One region of the Streptomyces sp. NPDC046931 genome, then DNA from elsewhere that is predicted to be linked to it. Evidence: riboswitches for the same ligand, from Rfam matches in the RefSeq annotation. Region 1 holds a riboswitch; each other region holds the start of a gene.
What was found. A riboswitch is a leader RNA that binds a small molecule or an ion and turns the genes downstream of it on or off. The one in region 1 is predicted to bind S-adenosylmethionine.
Positions count from the first base shown of each region.

Region 2: linked by a shared signal. The riboswitch ahead of thrC (threonine synthase) and the one ahead of ABZ876_RS07365 (aminotransferase class V-fold PLP-dependent enzyme) in region 1 are both predicted to bind S-adenosylmethionine.
Region 3: linked by a shared signal. The riboswitch ahead of ABZ876_RS17630 (amino acid ABC transporter permease) and the one ahead of ABZ876_RS07365 (aminotransferase class V-fold PLP-dependent enzyme) in region 1 are both predicted to bind S-adenosylmethionine.

Region 1 covers NZ_JBEYWX010000003.1:37,067-42,041, forward strand. The annotation lists gene ABZ876_RS07355 (cytochrome bc complex cytochrome b subunit) at 1-1,026, shown strand, start outside; gene trpD (anthranilate phosphoribosyltransferase) at 1,161-2,225, shown strand; SAM riboswitch class IV at 2,396-2,512, shown strand; gene ABZ876_RS07365 (aminotransferase class V-fold PLP-dependent enzyme) at 2,725-4,086, shown strand; gene ABZ876_RS07370 (Lrp/AsnC ligand binding domain-containing protein) at 4,167-4,448, opposite strand; gene ABZ876_RS07375 (rhomboid family intramembrane serine protease) at 4,445-4,975, opposite strand, start outside.
Region 2 covers NZ_JBEYWX010000004.1:409,130-414,104, reverse strand. The annotation lists gene otsB (trehalose-phosphatase) at 1-405, shown strand, start outside; gene ABZ876_RS11585 (trehalose-6-phosphate synthase) at 491-1,918, opposite strand; gene ABZ876_RS11580 (glucosyl-3-phosphoglycerate synthase) at 2,033-3,004, opposite strand; SAM riboswitch class I at 3,155-3,298, shown strand; gene thrC (threonine synthase) at 3,317-4,597, shown strand; gene ABZ876_RS11570 (MoaD/ThiS family protein) at 4,594-4,869, shown strand.
Region 3 covers NZ_JBEYWX010000008.1:259,836-264,810, forward strand. The annotation lists gene ABZ876_RS17615 (LLM class flavin-dependent oxidoreductase) at 1-918, shown strand, start outside; gene ABZ876_RS17620 (glutathione S-transferase C-terminal domain-containing protein) at 1,436-2,299, shown strand; gene ABZ876_RS17625 (hypothetical protein) at 2,312-2,587, shown strand; SAM riboswitch class IV at 2,627-2,735, shown strand; gene ABZ876_RS17630 (amino acid ABC transporter permease) at 3,060-4,040, shown strand; gene ABZ876_RS17635 (amino acid ABC transporter ATP-binding protein) at 4,037-4,873, shown strand; gene ABZ876_RS17640 (transporter substrate-binding domain-containing protein) at 4,936-4,975, shown strand, end outside.

The DNA.
Region 1 (4,975 bases):
GAGTTCCCGGGTGGCGACTTCGTGGCCAGGTTCTACTCGATCCACATCCTGCTGCTGCCGGGCATCATGCTCGGCCTGGTGGTCGGCCACCTGATCCTGGTCTTCTACCACAAGCACACGCAGTTCGCGGGTCCCGGAAAGACGAACAACAACGTCGTCGGCATGCCGCTGCTGCCGGTCTACATGGCCAAGGCCGGAGGCTTCTTCTTCCTGGTCTTCGGTGCCATCGCGGCCATCGCGGCGGTCGCCCAGATCAACCCGATCTGGGCCATGGGTCCCTACCGTCCGGACCAGGTGTCCACCGGTGCCCAGCCCGACTGGTACATGGGCTTCTCCGAGGGCCTCATCCGTACGATGCCGGGCTGGGAGATCAACGTCTGGGGCCACACGCTCGTCCTGGGAGTGTTCATCCCGCTGGTGATCTTCCCGCTGGTCCTGGTCGCGATCGCGGTCTACCCGTTCATCGAGTCCTGGGTCACCGGTGACAAGCGCGAGCACCACATCCTGGACCGCCCGCGCAACGCGCCGACGCGTACGGCCTTCGGTGCCGCCTGGATCTCCTGGTACTTCGTGCTGCTGGTCGGTGGCGGAAACGACATCTGGGCCACCCACTTCCACCTGTCGATCAACGCGATCACCTGGTTCGTCCGCATCGCCTTCTTCGTGGTGCCGGTGCTCGTGTTCATCGCCACCAAGCGGATCTGCCTCGGCCTCCAGCGCCGCGACCGCGACAAGGTGCTGCACGGCCGCGAGTCGGGCATCATCAAGCGGCTGCCGCACGGTGAGTTCATCGAGGTCCACGAGCCGCTCAGCCAGGAGGCGCTGCACACGCTCACGGCGCACGAGCAGTACAAGCCGGCCGAGATCGGCCCGACGGTCGACGAGAACGGCGTCGAGCGGAAGATCAAGGGCTCGGAGAAGCTGCGTGCCAAGCTGAGCAACGCCTACTACGGCGAGGACAACCAGATCCCCAAGCCGACGGTCGAGGAGTACAAGGAGATCACGAGCGGCCACGGCCACCACTGATCGCTGCGCGCGCCACGCCACGGTCGAAGGGCCCCGTCCTCCCCGGACGGGGCCCTTTGCCGTGCCCCGGGCTGGATAGGGTGGACCTGTTCGAGATGTGCGTCCCGTCCGGGACACCGACCCAGGAGCGGCTTATGAGCGCTGTGACCCCCGCAGGAGGCGACACCGCGGCGGGCCGTTCCTGGCCCCAGGTGCTGAACGGGCTGCTGGACGGCCGTGACCAGAGCGCGGACGACACGGCCTGGGCGATGGACCGCATCATGCGTGGTGAGGCCACGGACGCGCAGATCGCCGGGTTCGCGGTGGCGCTGCGCGCCAAGGGCGAGACGGTGGAGGAGATCACCGGTCTGGTCCGGACCATGTACGAGCACGCCAATGTCATCGAGGTTCCGGGGCCGACGGTGGACATCGTCGGTACGGGCGGCGACGGCGCGAAGACGGTGAACATCTCCACGATGTCGTCGATCGTGGTGGCCGGCACGGGCGCCAAGGTCGTCAAGCACGGCAACCGGGCCGCGTCCTCCGCGTCCGGGGCCTCGGACGTGCTGGAGAAGCTCGGTGTCAATCTCGAGCTGACGGTGCAGCGGGTGGCCGAGGTGGCCGAGGAGGCCGGGATCACCTTCTGTTTCGCGGTGAAGTTCCACCCGGCGCTGCGGCATGTGGCCGCAGCGCGCGGACAGCTCGGCATCCGTACGACGTTCAACGTCCTCGGCCCGCTGACCAACCCGGCACGGGTGAGGGCGCAGGCGGTGGGTGTCGCGGACCCGCGGATGGCGCCGATCGTGGCGGGAGTGCTCGCCGAACGCGGGAACTCCTCCCTGGTCTTCCGGGGGGACGACGGACTGGACGAGCTGACGACGACCTCGACCTCACGGGTGTGGGTGGTGCGCGACGGCAAGGTCACCGAGGAGTCCTTCGACCCCCGCGACGTCGGCATCGAGCTGGTGCCGGTGGAGGCCCTGCGGGGCGCCGACGCGTCGTACAACGCGGAGGTCGCGCGGCGGCTGCTGGACGGTGAGACGGGGCCCGTCCGGGACACCGTGCTGCTGAACTCGGCGGCCGCCCTGGTGGCCCTGGAGCCGACGGGAGCACCACTGGCCGAGCAGCTCCGCGCCGGGATGGAGAAGGCGGCGGAGTCGATCGACTCGGGGGCCGCGAAGCGGACCCTGGAACGCTGGGTGGCCGCGAGCAACCGCTAGCACCGTATGGCGCGCACGGCGGGGGGAGCCCGGCACGGCCAGGCTCCCCTCCCTTTCGCCGCTCCCCGTCTTTCGCCGTGGCGTCCCGTCCCGGCGGGGACGCGCGCCCCACATCCCGGCATCCGGACGGAGTTGCGGCCGGGCGATCACCTCCCGTAGCGTCCTGTCCAGGTCATGAGCGACAGCCACTCGGCCCCGGCCGGCTGTCCGGCAACCCTCCGTCCGTGGCGGGGTGCCCCGGGTGAAGACCGGGCCGTAGGCAGCGAGGTCTACGGCAAGCGCGGACCCCTCACACGCCGGTGGATGAGCGTGGGGCCAGGGGTCCTGGTCGTTCGAGGGAGCCTTCCGTGAGCAAGCGAATGCGCTAGGGCCGCAGAGCCCCGCCTCCGCATCACCTTCTTCCCCCTCTTTTCCTTTTCCCGCGCCGTCGAGGCAGCCGCGCGCCGTTGTGCGTGCCCTCCGGCGCGGTGATCCCATCTGCCTTCACGGGAGTGCGCTCATGTCCGTCTCCACCCTTGCCGCCGACCAGTCCGTTTGTGCCCCGCTGCCCGTTCTGGGCCGGGATGTCAGCGTCCCGCTCGTCACGGGCGGGGAAGTCACCTACGCCGCGCTCGACTACGCGGCCAGCGCCCCGGCGCTCCAGCGGGTCTGGGACGACGTGGCGGCGTACGCGCCGTACTACGGCAGCGTCCACCGCGGTGCCGGGTACCTGTCGCAGCTGTCCACCGATCTCTTCGAGAACGCGCGCCGGACCGTCGCAGAGTTCCTCGACTGCCGCGAGGGCGACCAGGTGGTCTTCACCCGGTCCACCACCGACTCGCTCAACCTTCTCGCCGCCACCCTGCCGGCCGGCTGCCAGGTCTTCGTCTTCGAGACGGAGCACCACGCCTCACTGCTGCCCTGGCGCGACGCCCGGGTGACCTTCCTCGACGCCCCGCGCTCCCCGCAGCAGGCCGTCACCACCCTGGGGCGCGCCCTGGCGGACCGCGAACCTCACGGCCCGGCCCTCGTCTGTGTCACCGGAGCCTCCAACGTCACCGGTGAGCTGTGGCCCGTACGGGAGCTCGCGGCGGCCGCCCACGCCCACGGCGCCCGTATCGTCCTGGACGCCGCCCAGCTGGCCCCGCACCACCCCGTGTCGGTCAGGGACCTCGACGTGGACTGGGTCGCCTTCTCCGGCCACAAGCTGTACGCCCCCTTCGGCTCCGGCGTGCTGGCGGGCCGCTCCGACTGGCTGCGCGAGGCCGAGCCGTACCTCGCGGGCGGCGGCGCCAGCCGCAAGGTCACCCGGCGCACGGACGGGGGAGTGGACGTCGAGTGGCACGAGACCGCCGCCCGGCACGAGGCCGGTTCGCCCAACGTGATCGGCGCCTACTCCATCGCCTCCGCCTGCAAGGCCCTCACGGAAGCAGGCTTCGAGGCGCTCGTCGCCCGTGAACAGCACCTCGTCCGCGAGGTCAGGGCAGGGCTCGCCCGGATCCCGCAGGTCAAGGTGCTCTCCCTCTTCGGTGACGACGCCCCCCGGGTCGGCGTCCTGTCGTTCGTCGTGGAGGGCTGGAACAGCTCCCACTTCGCCGCCGCGCTCTCCGCCGAGTACGGCATCGGCGTCCGGGACGGTCTCTTCTGCGCCCACCCGCTGGTGCGCACCCTGCTGGGCGGCGACCCGGGCACCCAGGGCGAGTGCGGGGCCCCCGAGGCCGCACCCGGCGAGAGGTCCCTGAACGCCATCCGCGTCAGCTTCGGCGCGGGCACGCCCGACGAGCATGTGGAGCGTTTCGTCCGGGCGGTCGGGGAACTGGTCAGGGACGGCGCGCAGTGGAAGTACCGCACGCAGGACGGGCGGTGCGTTCCGGCGGTCTGACCGCGGGTCCCGTCACCGTCCGCCTGCGCGCCCACGGTGACGGGCCGTGCGCCGTGCGGGAGGCGCCGCCGCGCCCCAGGCTAGTTGTCGAGCCCGATCGCGAACGCCGCCTCCAGATCGTGCTGGGAGTACGTGCGAAAGGCGACATGCGTATCCGTGGCCAGGACGCCGGGGATCTTGCTGATCCGGCCGGGGATGACGTCCGCCAGATCGTCGTGCGCCTTCACCCGGACCATGGCGATGAGGTCGTAGGTGCCGGTGACCGAGAAGACCTCGCTGACGGAGTCCAGCGCGGCGATCGACTCGGCGATCTCGGGGATCCGGTCCACGCTGGTCTTGATGAGCACGATCGCGGTGATCACGGCTGGCGTTCTCCCTCGGGGGCCTGGGCTGGAGGTTTCACCCTACTCGTACTGCCGTAGCGCACCCAGGCATAGAGGAAGCCCAGCGCGAAGCCCACCAGGTGGGCCAGGTAGGCGACGCCCGGGCCCTGACCGGCGCGGCCCGCCGCGATCCACTGGAGCGTCGCCCAGAACGGCAGCACCACCCAGGCGGGAAAGCGCAGCGGCAGGAAGAAGAGGAACGGGAAGAGACTGGTCACCCTGGCTCCGGGGAAAAGGAACAGGAACGCGCCGAGCACCGCGGAGATCGCCCCGGAGGCCCCGACCAGCGTCTGTGCGGAGTCGGCGTTGGCCGCCGCATACCCGAGCAGCGCGAGAAAGCCGCAGCCCCCGTAGAACAGGGCGAACTCCAGATGGCCCATCCGCTCCTCGGTCATCGCCCCGAAGACATAGAGGAACAGTATGTTGCCGAGCAGATGCACCCAGCTGCCGTGCACGAACAGTGCCGTCGCGGGCGTGAGGACGGCCCGCGGGGCCCCGCTGAACAG
Region 2 (4,975 bases), on a different contig from region 1:
AAGGGGCGGGCCGTCGCCGTGCACACCCGCCGCGCCGACGATCCGCAGGCCGCCTTCGAGGCCCTGCGCGAACCGCTCTCCGGCCTCGCCGCCCGCCACGGCCTGATCGTCGAACCCGGCCGGATGGTCCTGGAGCTGCGCCCGCCGGGCATGGACAAGGGAGTGGCCCTGGCGGAGTACGTCCGCGAGGTCGGCGCCGGAGCGGTCATGTACGTGGGGGACGATCTCGGCGATCTCCCGGCCTTCGCCGCGGTCGACAAACTCCGCTCGGACGGCGTCCCCGGCCTGCTGGTGTGCAGCGGCAGCGAGGAGGTCACGGAACTGGCCGACAGGGCCGATCTCGTGACCGACGGCCCGGAAGGGGTCGTGGCGCTGTTGAGGGCCCTGGCGGGCAGGCTCGCGTGAAGTGCTCCTGGGGCCGCCCGGTGAAGCGCCCCCGGAACCGTCCGGTGAAGTGCTCCGGTACCGTCCGGATGGCGCGCGGCGGCCGTCAGCCGTCCAGCGCGGCCAGCTGATCCAGGAACCACCGGGCCGGAGGGAGCGCCGTGGCCTGCGCGGCGAGCCGTTTCGTGCGCTCCGCGCGCTCCCCCGGCCCCATCGACAGCGCCTCGTGCAGCGCCCGGGCCGTGCCCACGATGTCGTACGGGTTCACCGTCACCGCGTCCTCGCCCAGCTCCTCGTAGGCCCCCGCCTCCCGCGACAGCACCAGCGCACAGCCCTCGTCGGAGACCACCGGGACCTCCTTGGCGACCAGGTTCATACCGTCCCGGATGGGGTTCACCAGGGCCACGTCCGCCAGCCGGTACGCGGCGAGCGAGCGCGCGAAGTCGTCCTTGACGTGCAGCTCCACCGGGGTCCACCCGGGGGTCCCGAAACGGGAGTTGATCTCCGCGGCCACCCGCTGGACCTCCGCCGTGTAGTCACGGTAGACGGCCAGGTCCTGCCGGGACGGGTACGCGAACGCCACGTGGACGACCCGTTCGCGCCACTCCGGACGCGACTGGAGCAGCTCCTCGTAGGCCAGCAGCCCGCGCACGATGTTCTTGGACAGCTCCGTGCGGTCCACCCGCACGATCGTCTTGCGGGGTCCGCCGTCGGGGGCCGTGCCGATCTGGTCCCGCAGGGTGCGCATCCGCTCCGCCACGTCCGGCCGGTGCGCCCGCTCGCGCAGGAACTCCGCGTCGGCCCCCAGCCCGTGGACACCGATGCGGGTGCCGGCGGGGATGCCCGGGCCGAGGACCGCATGACAGCAGTCCGTGAACGCGCCCGCCCACCGCTCGGTGAGGAACGCCGCCCGGTCCGCGCCCAGGATCCCGCCGAGCACCTGCGCGGCGATGTCGTCGGGCAGCAGCCGGAAGTACTCCGGCGGCGCCCACGGCGTGTGCGAGAAGTGGCCGATCCGCAGGTCGGGCCTCAGCTCGCGGAGCATCCGGGGAGTCAGGGTGAGGTGGTAGTCCTGGACCAGGACCGCCGCGCCCTCGGCCGCCTCCTGCGCCAGCGCCTCGGCGAACGCCCGGTTGTATCTCTCGTACGCCGCCCACTGCCGCCGGAACTCCGCGTCGAAGACCGGCTCCATCGGCGTCTGGTACAGCATGTGGTGCACGAACCACAGGACCGAGTTCGCGATGCCGTTGTACGCGTCGGCGTGCATCTGCGCGTCGATGTCGAGCATCCGTACGCGCTGGCCGCCGGTGTCGGCCGGATCGAGCGCACCGCCCGTGCGCCGTACGGCCTCCCGATCGCTGTCGTTCAGCGCCGAGCAGACCCACACCGCGTCCGTGCCGGGGCCGATCGCCGACAGGCCGGAGACCAGTCCGCCCCCGCCGCGCCTGGCGGTGAGCCGTCCGGTCTCGTCCAGCGCGTACGAGACCGGGCCGCGGTTGGACGCCACGAGAACGGAAGCCGCATTCGAAACCATGCCACGAAACCTAGCCCGAGGCGAAAACGCTCAAACGTTCCCTTCGGCCGTATGCGGAGCCGTATACGACCGGCGGCGTGACGGCCGCAGGCCGTCGCCGGCGGAGGCGAAGGCTCAGGCCGCCCGCCGGTTCGCGTACTCCGTGATCTCCGTCATCGGCGGCCGCTCCTCCGTGTCCACCGCGTAAGTCCGTGGCTCGAAGCCGCCCTCGACGCGCTCGAACTGGGTGAGGGCGGGGCGGATCAGATGGCCGCGGGCCAGCCGCAGCTGTGCGGTGCGGTAGATCGCCGCGGCCATACGGCCGAGCGCCTGACCGCCCTGGTGGCGGTGGAGGCGCACGCCGACATCGACCTGGGCCAGCGCGTCCAGGCCCACCAGGTGCAGGGCGTCGACCAGCATGCCCAGCTCCACGCCGTACCCGACCGGGAACGGGATCCGTTCCAGCAGGGAGCGGCGGGCGGCGTACTCGCCGCCGAGCGGCTGTACGAAGCCGGCCAGCTGAGGCCAGTGCATATTGAGCAGCGGGCGGGCCATCAGCTCGGTGACACGGCCGCCCTGGCCCGCCGCGGCCGTGCCGGGGGCGTGCTCACCGGCCGGGGTCAGCGGCCGGTCGTACATCGCCTTCACGAGGTGCACCCCCGGTTCGGTGAGCAGCGGGCCCACGATCCCGGAGACGAAGTCCGAGGAGAACTCCCTCAGGTCCGCGTCGACGAAGCAGATGATGTCCCCGCGGGTGACCAGGAGGGAGCGCCACAGCACCTCGCCCTTGCCGGGCACGGCGGGGATGCGCGGCAGGATGGCGTCGCGGTGCACCACCGTCGCGCCGGCCGCCGCGGCCACCTCGGAGGTACGGTCCGTGGAGCCCGAGTCGACGACGACGATCTCGTCGACGAGCGGCACCTGCTGCATGAGGTCGTGGCGGATGACGGCGACGATCTCGCCGACCGTCTCCTCCTCGTTGAGCGCGGGCAGCACGACGCTGACCGACGAGCCAGAGGAGCGTTTGGCGGCCAGGATCTGATGGAGCGGGCGATCGGCCACGGACCAGGAGCGGGTGCTCAGCCAGCGCTCGACTTCTTCCAGCACAGTCTGCGGCTCCTCACATGTGGTGATCCATCTCGCGGTTCGGACGACTATCTCAACTGTCGTGGCCTTCGGTTACAGTCTTGAACAACGCCGGTGACCATCGCATGTCGTGGGTCGCCGCCGCTCATCACCAGTGAAACAACCGCATACAGCTCATCCAGAGGGGCAGAGGGACACGGCCCGATGAAGCCCCGGCAACCCTCCAGCCGATTCTCGTCTTCCACCGCGAGGCTCCCGGCTAGGGAAGGTGCCAAATCCGTCTCACGGCGAGATGCGTCGTGAGGAAGATGAGGAGAAAGGGCCTCGCCTGACATGGCTGTGCAGACAGTTGCAACCCCCACCGACTCCGTGAACCTCGGTCCGGCAAAGGCCCTGTCCTGCCGTGAGTGCGGCCATCGGGTGCCGCTCGGCCCGGTCTTCGCCTGCGAGGAGTGTTTCGGCCCGCTGGAGATCGCCTACGACTTCTCGGGCTACGACACCGAGGAACTGCGCAAGCGCATCGAGGCGGGCCCCGCGAACATCTGGCGCTACGCGCCGCTGCTGCCCGTCCCGGCGGACGTCGCCGACAAGCCGAACCTCAACCCGGGCTGGACCAAGCTGGTCAAGGCCGACAACCTGGCGCGCGAGCTGGGCGTGACCGGCGGGCTGTATGTGAAGGACGACTCCGGCAACCCGACGCACTCCTTCAAGGACCGCGTGGTCGCCCAGGCGCTGGAGGCGGCGCGTGTCTTCGGCTTCACCACCCTCTCCTGCTCCTCCACCGGCAACCTGGCGGGCGCGGTCGGCGCCGCGGCGGCCCGGGCCGGCTTTCGCTCCTGCGTGTTCATCCCGCACGACCTGGAGCAGGGCAAGGTCGTCATGGCCGCGGTCTACGGCGGCGAGCTGGTCGGCATCGAGGGCAACTACGACGATGTGAACCGCTTCTGCTCGGAGCTGATCGGCGACCCGGCCGGCGAGGGCTGGGGCTTCGTCAACGTCAATCTGCGTCCGTACTACGCGGAGGGGTCCAAGACTCTGGCGTACGAGATCGCCGAGCAGCTGGGCTGGCGGCTGCCGGACCAGATCGTGGTCCCGATCGCCTCCGGCTCCCAGCTCACGAAGATCGACAAGGGGCTCCAGGAGCTGATCAAGCTCGGGCTGGTCGAGGACCGTCCGTACAAGATCTTCGGTGCGCAGGCCGAGGGCTGCTCGCCGGTGTCCACCGCGTTCAAGGCGGGCCACGACGTCGTACGGCCGCAGAAGCCCGACACGATCGCCAAGTCGCTGGCGATCGGCAACCCGGCGGACGGTCCCTACGTCCTCGACATCGCGCGCCGCACCGGCGGGGCCGTGGAGGACGTGACGGACGAGCAGATCGTGGACGCCATCAAGCTGCTCGCCCGTACGGAGGGCATCTTCGCGGAGACGGCGGGCGGTGTGACGGTGGGCGTGACACGCAAGCTGATCGAGAGCGGTGTCCTCGACCCGACGAAGACGACCGTCGTCCTCAACACCGGCGACGGCCTGAAGACCCTGGACGCGGTGGCGGGCACCGGCCTCACCGCGACGATCCGTCCGACCCTGGACTCCTTCCGAGAGGCTGGCCTCGCATGAGCGTGACCGTTCGCATCCCCACCATCCTGCGCACCTACACCGGGGGCCGGGCCGAGGTCGCCGCCGAGGGCACGACCCTCGCCGAGGTCATCGCCGACCTGGAGAAGAACCACACCGGCATCGCCGCCCGCGTCCTGGACGACCAGGGCAAGCTGCGCCGCTTCGTCAACGTGTACGTCAACGACGACGACGTGCGTTTCGAGCAGGGTCTGGACACGGCGACGCCGGACGGTGCGGGCGTCTCCATCATCCCGGCGGTCGCGGGCGGCTGACGGCCGCTCACCTCCCGTACGACCATTACCCTCGGTAACGACAACACCGAGAGTTCATCGAATTGCCCTCTCCGTGAGAGAAGCGGAGGGGGCAATTCTGTATGGT
Region 3 (4,975 bases), on a different contig from region 1:
TTCGGCCTCGACGACCGCCCCGGCCACGCCGAACGCTACGCCCGCGCCGACGAGTTCCTGACGGTCGCCGAGGCGCTGTGGGACAGCTGGGAGTCCGAGGCCGTCATCGCGGACAAGACCACCGGACGCTACGCCGACCCCGCCCGCCTGCACCGGCTCGGCCACCAGGGCAGGTACTTCAAGGTGGCCGGCCCGCTCAACGTCCAGCGTCCACCGCAGGGCTATCCGCTGCTCGTCCAGGCCGGCTCCTCCGAGGACGGCAAGGACTTCGCGGCCCGCCACGCCGAGGCGATCTTCACCGCGCACACGACGTACGAGCGCGCCGCCGCCTTCTACGCCGACATCAAGGCACGGACCAGAGCCGCGGGGCGGGATCCCGACGGCGTGATCGTTCTGCCGGGCATCGTCCCGTACATCGGGTCGACCGAAGAGGAGGCCCGGGCGCTTGCACGGCAGTTCGACGAGCTGCGCGTCCCGGAGTACGGACTGCGCCAGCTGGCCGCCGTGTTTGAAACGGCTCCGTCCGTCTTCCGGCTCGACGAGCCACTGCCGGACTTCATCCTCGCCAGGCCGAAGCTGGAAGGCTCGCAGAGCCGCTCCGACCTGATCATCGACCTCGCGGTGCGCGAGAAGCTGACGGTCCGGCAGATCATTTCCCGGCTCGGGGGCGGACGCGGCCACTTCGAGTTCGTCGGCACACCCGAGCAGGTCGCGGACACGATCATCGCCTGGTTCGAGGGCGCCGCGGCAGACGGGTTCAACATCATGGCGCCCGCCCTGCCGTCGGGTCTGGCGGCCTTCGCCGAGCACGTGCTGCCGATCCTGCGCGGCAAGGGCCTGTTCCGCGAGGAGTACGAGGGCACGACCCTGCGGGAGCACTACGGGCTTGCGGTTCCCGCGAACCAGTTCCATGACTGACCGGCTTTCCGGGTCCGACCAGCTTCCCCTGGCTGACCCGATCGCGACTCCCGCCGCATCCACTTCCCGGAGCGGCGGGAGTCCGCCCGCGCTGCTGGCGAGGGCCTGTACAAGACGTAGATCGGTGTGAACGCGGCGTCGGGCGGGGCTGCCGTCCACCCAGGCATCCGCGATGCGGGACGGACCTCTTGACGTCGGTGTCGTGTCGGATCGACACTCAATCGGGGAATCCTAGTGAACGGGTAGGGAAGCATGAGGCGCTTTGATCCGGCCGCTGTCCGAGTGAGCCGCCCGCCTCTCCTCCTCACCTCCCGCCGCCACATCGACCTGGAGCGCGTCTGCAGCGCGATCAGGCTCCAGGGCTGAGCCGGGCCCGTCCCGCGCCGACGGCGTCCCCGTTTCCCTTGAGGGGGCGCCCTGAGGTGTAGTCCCCTCCGGTGCGCACCGGTGAGCCCTGCTCCCTCGGCCGACGTCGTTTCCGCCGCGCGTACGTCCGCGCCCGCTCCCCGGGAGAGTCATGACCGTCACACCGCAGGCCGCCCGCGTCACCGCCCAGCCCGTGCCCGCATTCCGCGGCCGAATCGGCAGGGACGCGCGCAGCGGCCACTACGCCGTTCCGGGCCGCTACCGCCTCTATCTGTCGACGGCCTCTCCCGACGGCCTCCGCATCGCCGTCGTACACAGTTTGCTCGGTCTGGACACCGTATGTCCGGCGACTTTCCTGCCGGCCGTGCCCGACTGTCCCGAGGATGGTCACTCGGCTCTGCGCCCGCTGTACGAGGCGAGTGCCCACCGGTACATCGGTCCGGCCGTCGCTCCGGTCCTCAGCGACGACTGGTCCGGACGGATCGTGAGCACTCACGCCCCGGACATCATGCGTGATCTGGCCCGCCGCTTCGGCACCGACGGCCTCTCGCTCTACCCGTGCGGCGCCGAGTCGGAGATCGAGGCCGTCGAGCGGATGTGCGCGCAGAGCATGGACGAGGCGGCTCAGCGTGCCGGTTCGGCCGACGGCGGGCAGGCGGAGCGCGACGCGGCACTCGGGACGCTGCTGGAGACGCTGGGCGCGCTGGAGCGCTGGCTCGTCGGACGTACGTACGTGATCCGTGACGAAGTCACCGTGGCAGACGTCGAGTTGTGGGTGGCCCTGGTCCAGCTCGACACCGTGCACCGCAACCACCTCGACGCCGCCGCGGTCCAGCGCATCGCCGACCACCCGGTGCTGTGGGCCTACGCCCGCCGCCTGGCCGCTCACCCGGCCTTCGGTGCCCACCTCGACCTCGACGGCATCGAACGCCGTCACCACGCCCGGTGCCGGGGCCTGGAGGCAGCCGGAGCGGCCGTCCAGATCCTGGACTGGGCGGCACACTCAGCCCATTAGGTCCTGACATCGATGCCCGAGAGTGACGCCGAGGATGACGCCCCGCTGGCCGAGGCGCTGGCAGACGGTCTCTCCCCGGAGGGAGGCCGGTACGCCGACTACCGGGTCGGCGACAAGGAACGAGTGGTCGTGTTCGCCGGCCGGATCTTCCGCTACGCCGACGACCCTCGCCGGGCGGAAGCGATTGCCCGGGGCGAGCGCTGGCGTGCCGGGGCATCAGCTCGACTGCAAGGCCTGAGGCCAGCACTCCCGGCCCGGGGCCAGTTCCACCTGGTGGACCGGAGTTGACATTCGTTCGGGCCATTGTCTTGACTACGTGCCCAGAACGGTCATGAGTGTCAGCGACAAGCCCTGGCTGGCTGACCGGCAACCCTCGCACCGCGGTGGGGTGCCCCAGGTGACGACCGGACCGATGACGTATCGGTAAGCGCGAGGCCCACAGGGCCGGAACAGTGACGGTGACGCCATGTACGCAGCTCCCAGGACGGCGACACGCCGCCCGCAGGGCTGCGTACAGCCGTACCCGAACCCCCTCGTCGCCGATCGCGCCGTCGATCTGCTCCGCGTGAACAGCGCACTGTGTACCGCACCGGGCAGCGCCCGCTGCCGGGGCTGACACCTCACCGCAGCCCCCGCATCTCCTGACCGACACCGCCCGCGCGGTGTGCCGTCGTCCTCCACGCCCCCGGTACCTCGCCGTCGTCCGCGCCCCCGCACGCCGCCGCGCTTCCGGGGTGTTCCCACCCAGCCGGAGCCCACCATGAGTGAACCCCCTGGCGCCACCGTCACCCTCCCGGAAGCGCCGACCGCCGACGAACGTCGGCAAGCCCTCACTGCCCAGCGAGTCCTGCCGCTACGGAGTCCAGGACGCTGGATCGCCACAGCGGCAGTCCTGGTCCTGGCCGCCCAGTTCGTCCACGGACTGGTCTCCAACCCCTTCTACCAATGGGACCGCTTCGGCTACTGGTTCCTGCGGCCGAACATCCTCGACGGACTCCTCATCACCCTCGAAGTCACCGCCTACAGCGCGGTGCTGGGCCTCCTCGGCGGCATCCTGCTGGCCCTGGCCCGGCTGTCGAAGAGCCCAGTGCTGCGCGCGGTCAGCTGGACCTACGTCTGGGCGCTGCGCTCCATACCGCTCATCGTGGTGCTGATCTTCCTCTACAACCTCAGCGCCCTGTACAAGACGCTGAGTATCGGTGTCCCCTTCGGCCCGGCCTTCTTCACCTTCGACGAGTCCCGGCTCGCCACCGACATGGCCGTCGCCGTCGTCGGCCTCAGCCTCAACGAGGCCGCCTACGCCGCCGAGGTCGTGCGCGGCGGCATCCTCTCCGTCGACCAGGGCCAGCACGAGGCAGCCTCCGCGCTCGGTCTGCCGAAGAGCTACCAGTTCCGGAAGATCGTCTTTCCGCAGGCGCTGCGTTCGATCGTCCCGAACTACGTCAACCAGCTCATCGGCCTGATCAAGGGCACCTCGCTGGTCTTCTACGTCTCCCTGCTCGACCTGTTCGGCACCGCCCAGTCCATGGGCTCCACCTACCCCGGCGACATCGTGCCGCTGCTGCTTGTCGTCACCGTCTGGTACCTCGTCCTGACCAGCGTCGTCTCCGTCATCCAGTTCTACGTCGAGCGGTACTACGCCCGCGGTGCCACCCGCACCCTGCCGCCGACACCGCTGCAGAGGCTCCGCACCGGTCTCACCGACCTGCGGGTCCGCATCCGCCGGGAGGCCGCCGTATGACCGCCGAGACCCTCGAAGCCCTGGCCGGCGTCGAGCCCGCCACCGTCGAGGTGCACGACGTGCACAAGTGGTACGGCACCCACCCGGTGTTGAACGGCATCGACCTGACCGTCCGCCCCGGCGAGGTCACCGTCATCCTCGGGCCGTCCGGCTCCGGGAAGTCCACCCTGCTGCGGGTCATCAACCATCTGGAGAAGCCCGAGATCGGCTACGTCAGCATCAACGGCGAACTGATCGGCGTGAAGCGGCAAGGCGACCGAAGGGAGAGGGGGGTCCCCCCGGCCGAAGGCTGGGGGAGGCTGAAGGAGCTGAGCGAGAGGGCCATCCTCACCCAGCGCGCCCGGATCGGCTTCGTCTTCCAGAACTTCAACCTCTTCCCGCACCTGACCGTCCTCGACAACGTGGCCGCCGCGCCGGTCGCCACCAGGAAGCTCGGCAAGCCCGAGGCCCTGGAACTCGCGCGCGAACTCCTCGGCCGGGTCGGCCTCGCCGACAAGACCGGCGCCTATCCACGCCAGCTCTCCGGTGGCCAGCAGCAGCGTGTCGCCATCGCCCGCGCTCTCGCGTTGCGCCCCGGAGTCATTCTCTTCGACGAGCCGACCTCCGCCCTGGACCCCGAACTCGTCGGTGAGGTCCTTGCCGTCATCAAGGACCTGGCGACCAGCGGCACCACTCTCGTCATCGTCACCCACGAGATCGGCTTCGCCCGCGAGATCGCCGACCGGGTCGTCTTCATCGACGGCGGAAAGATCATCGAACAGGGCCCGCCCTCCGAGGTCCTCGACAATCCCCGGCACGAGCGGACCCGGGACTTCCTCGGCAAGGTGCTCTGACGCGACGCACCCCTCGACTTCCCTCACCCCGCCCTCATCACCTCCAGCGACAAGGAACAGCGATGTCTGCCCACTTCACCCGACGCAGCCTGATACGCGGCA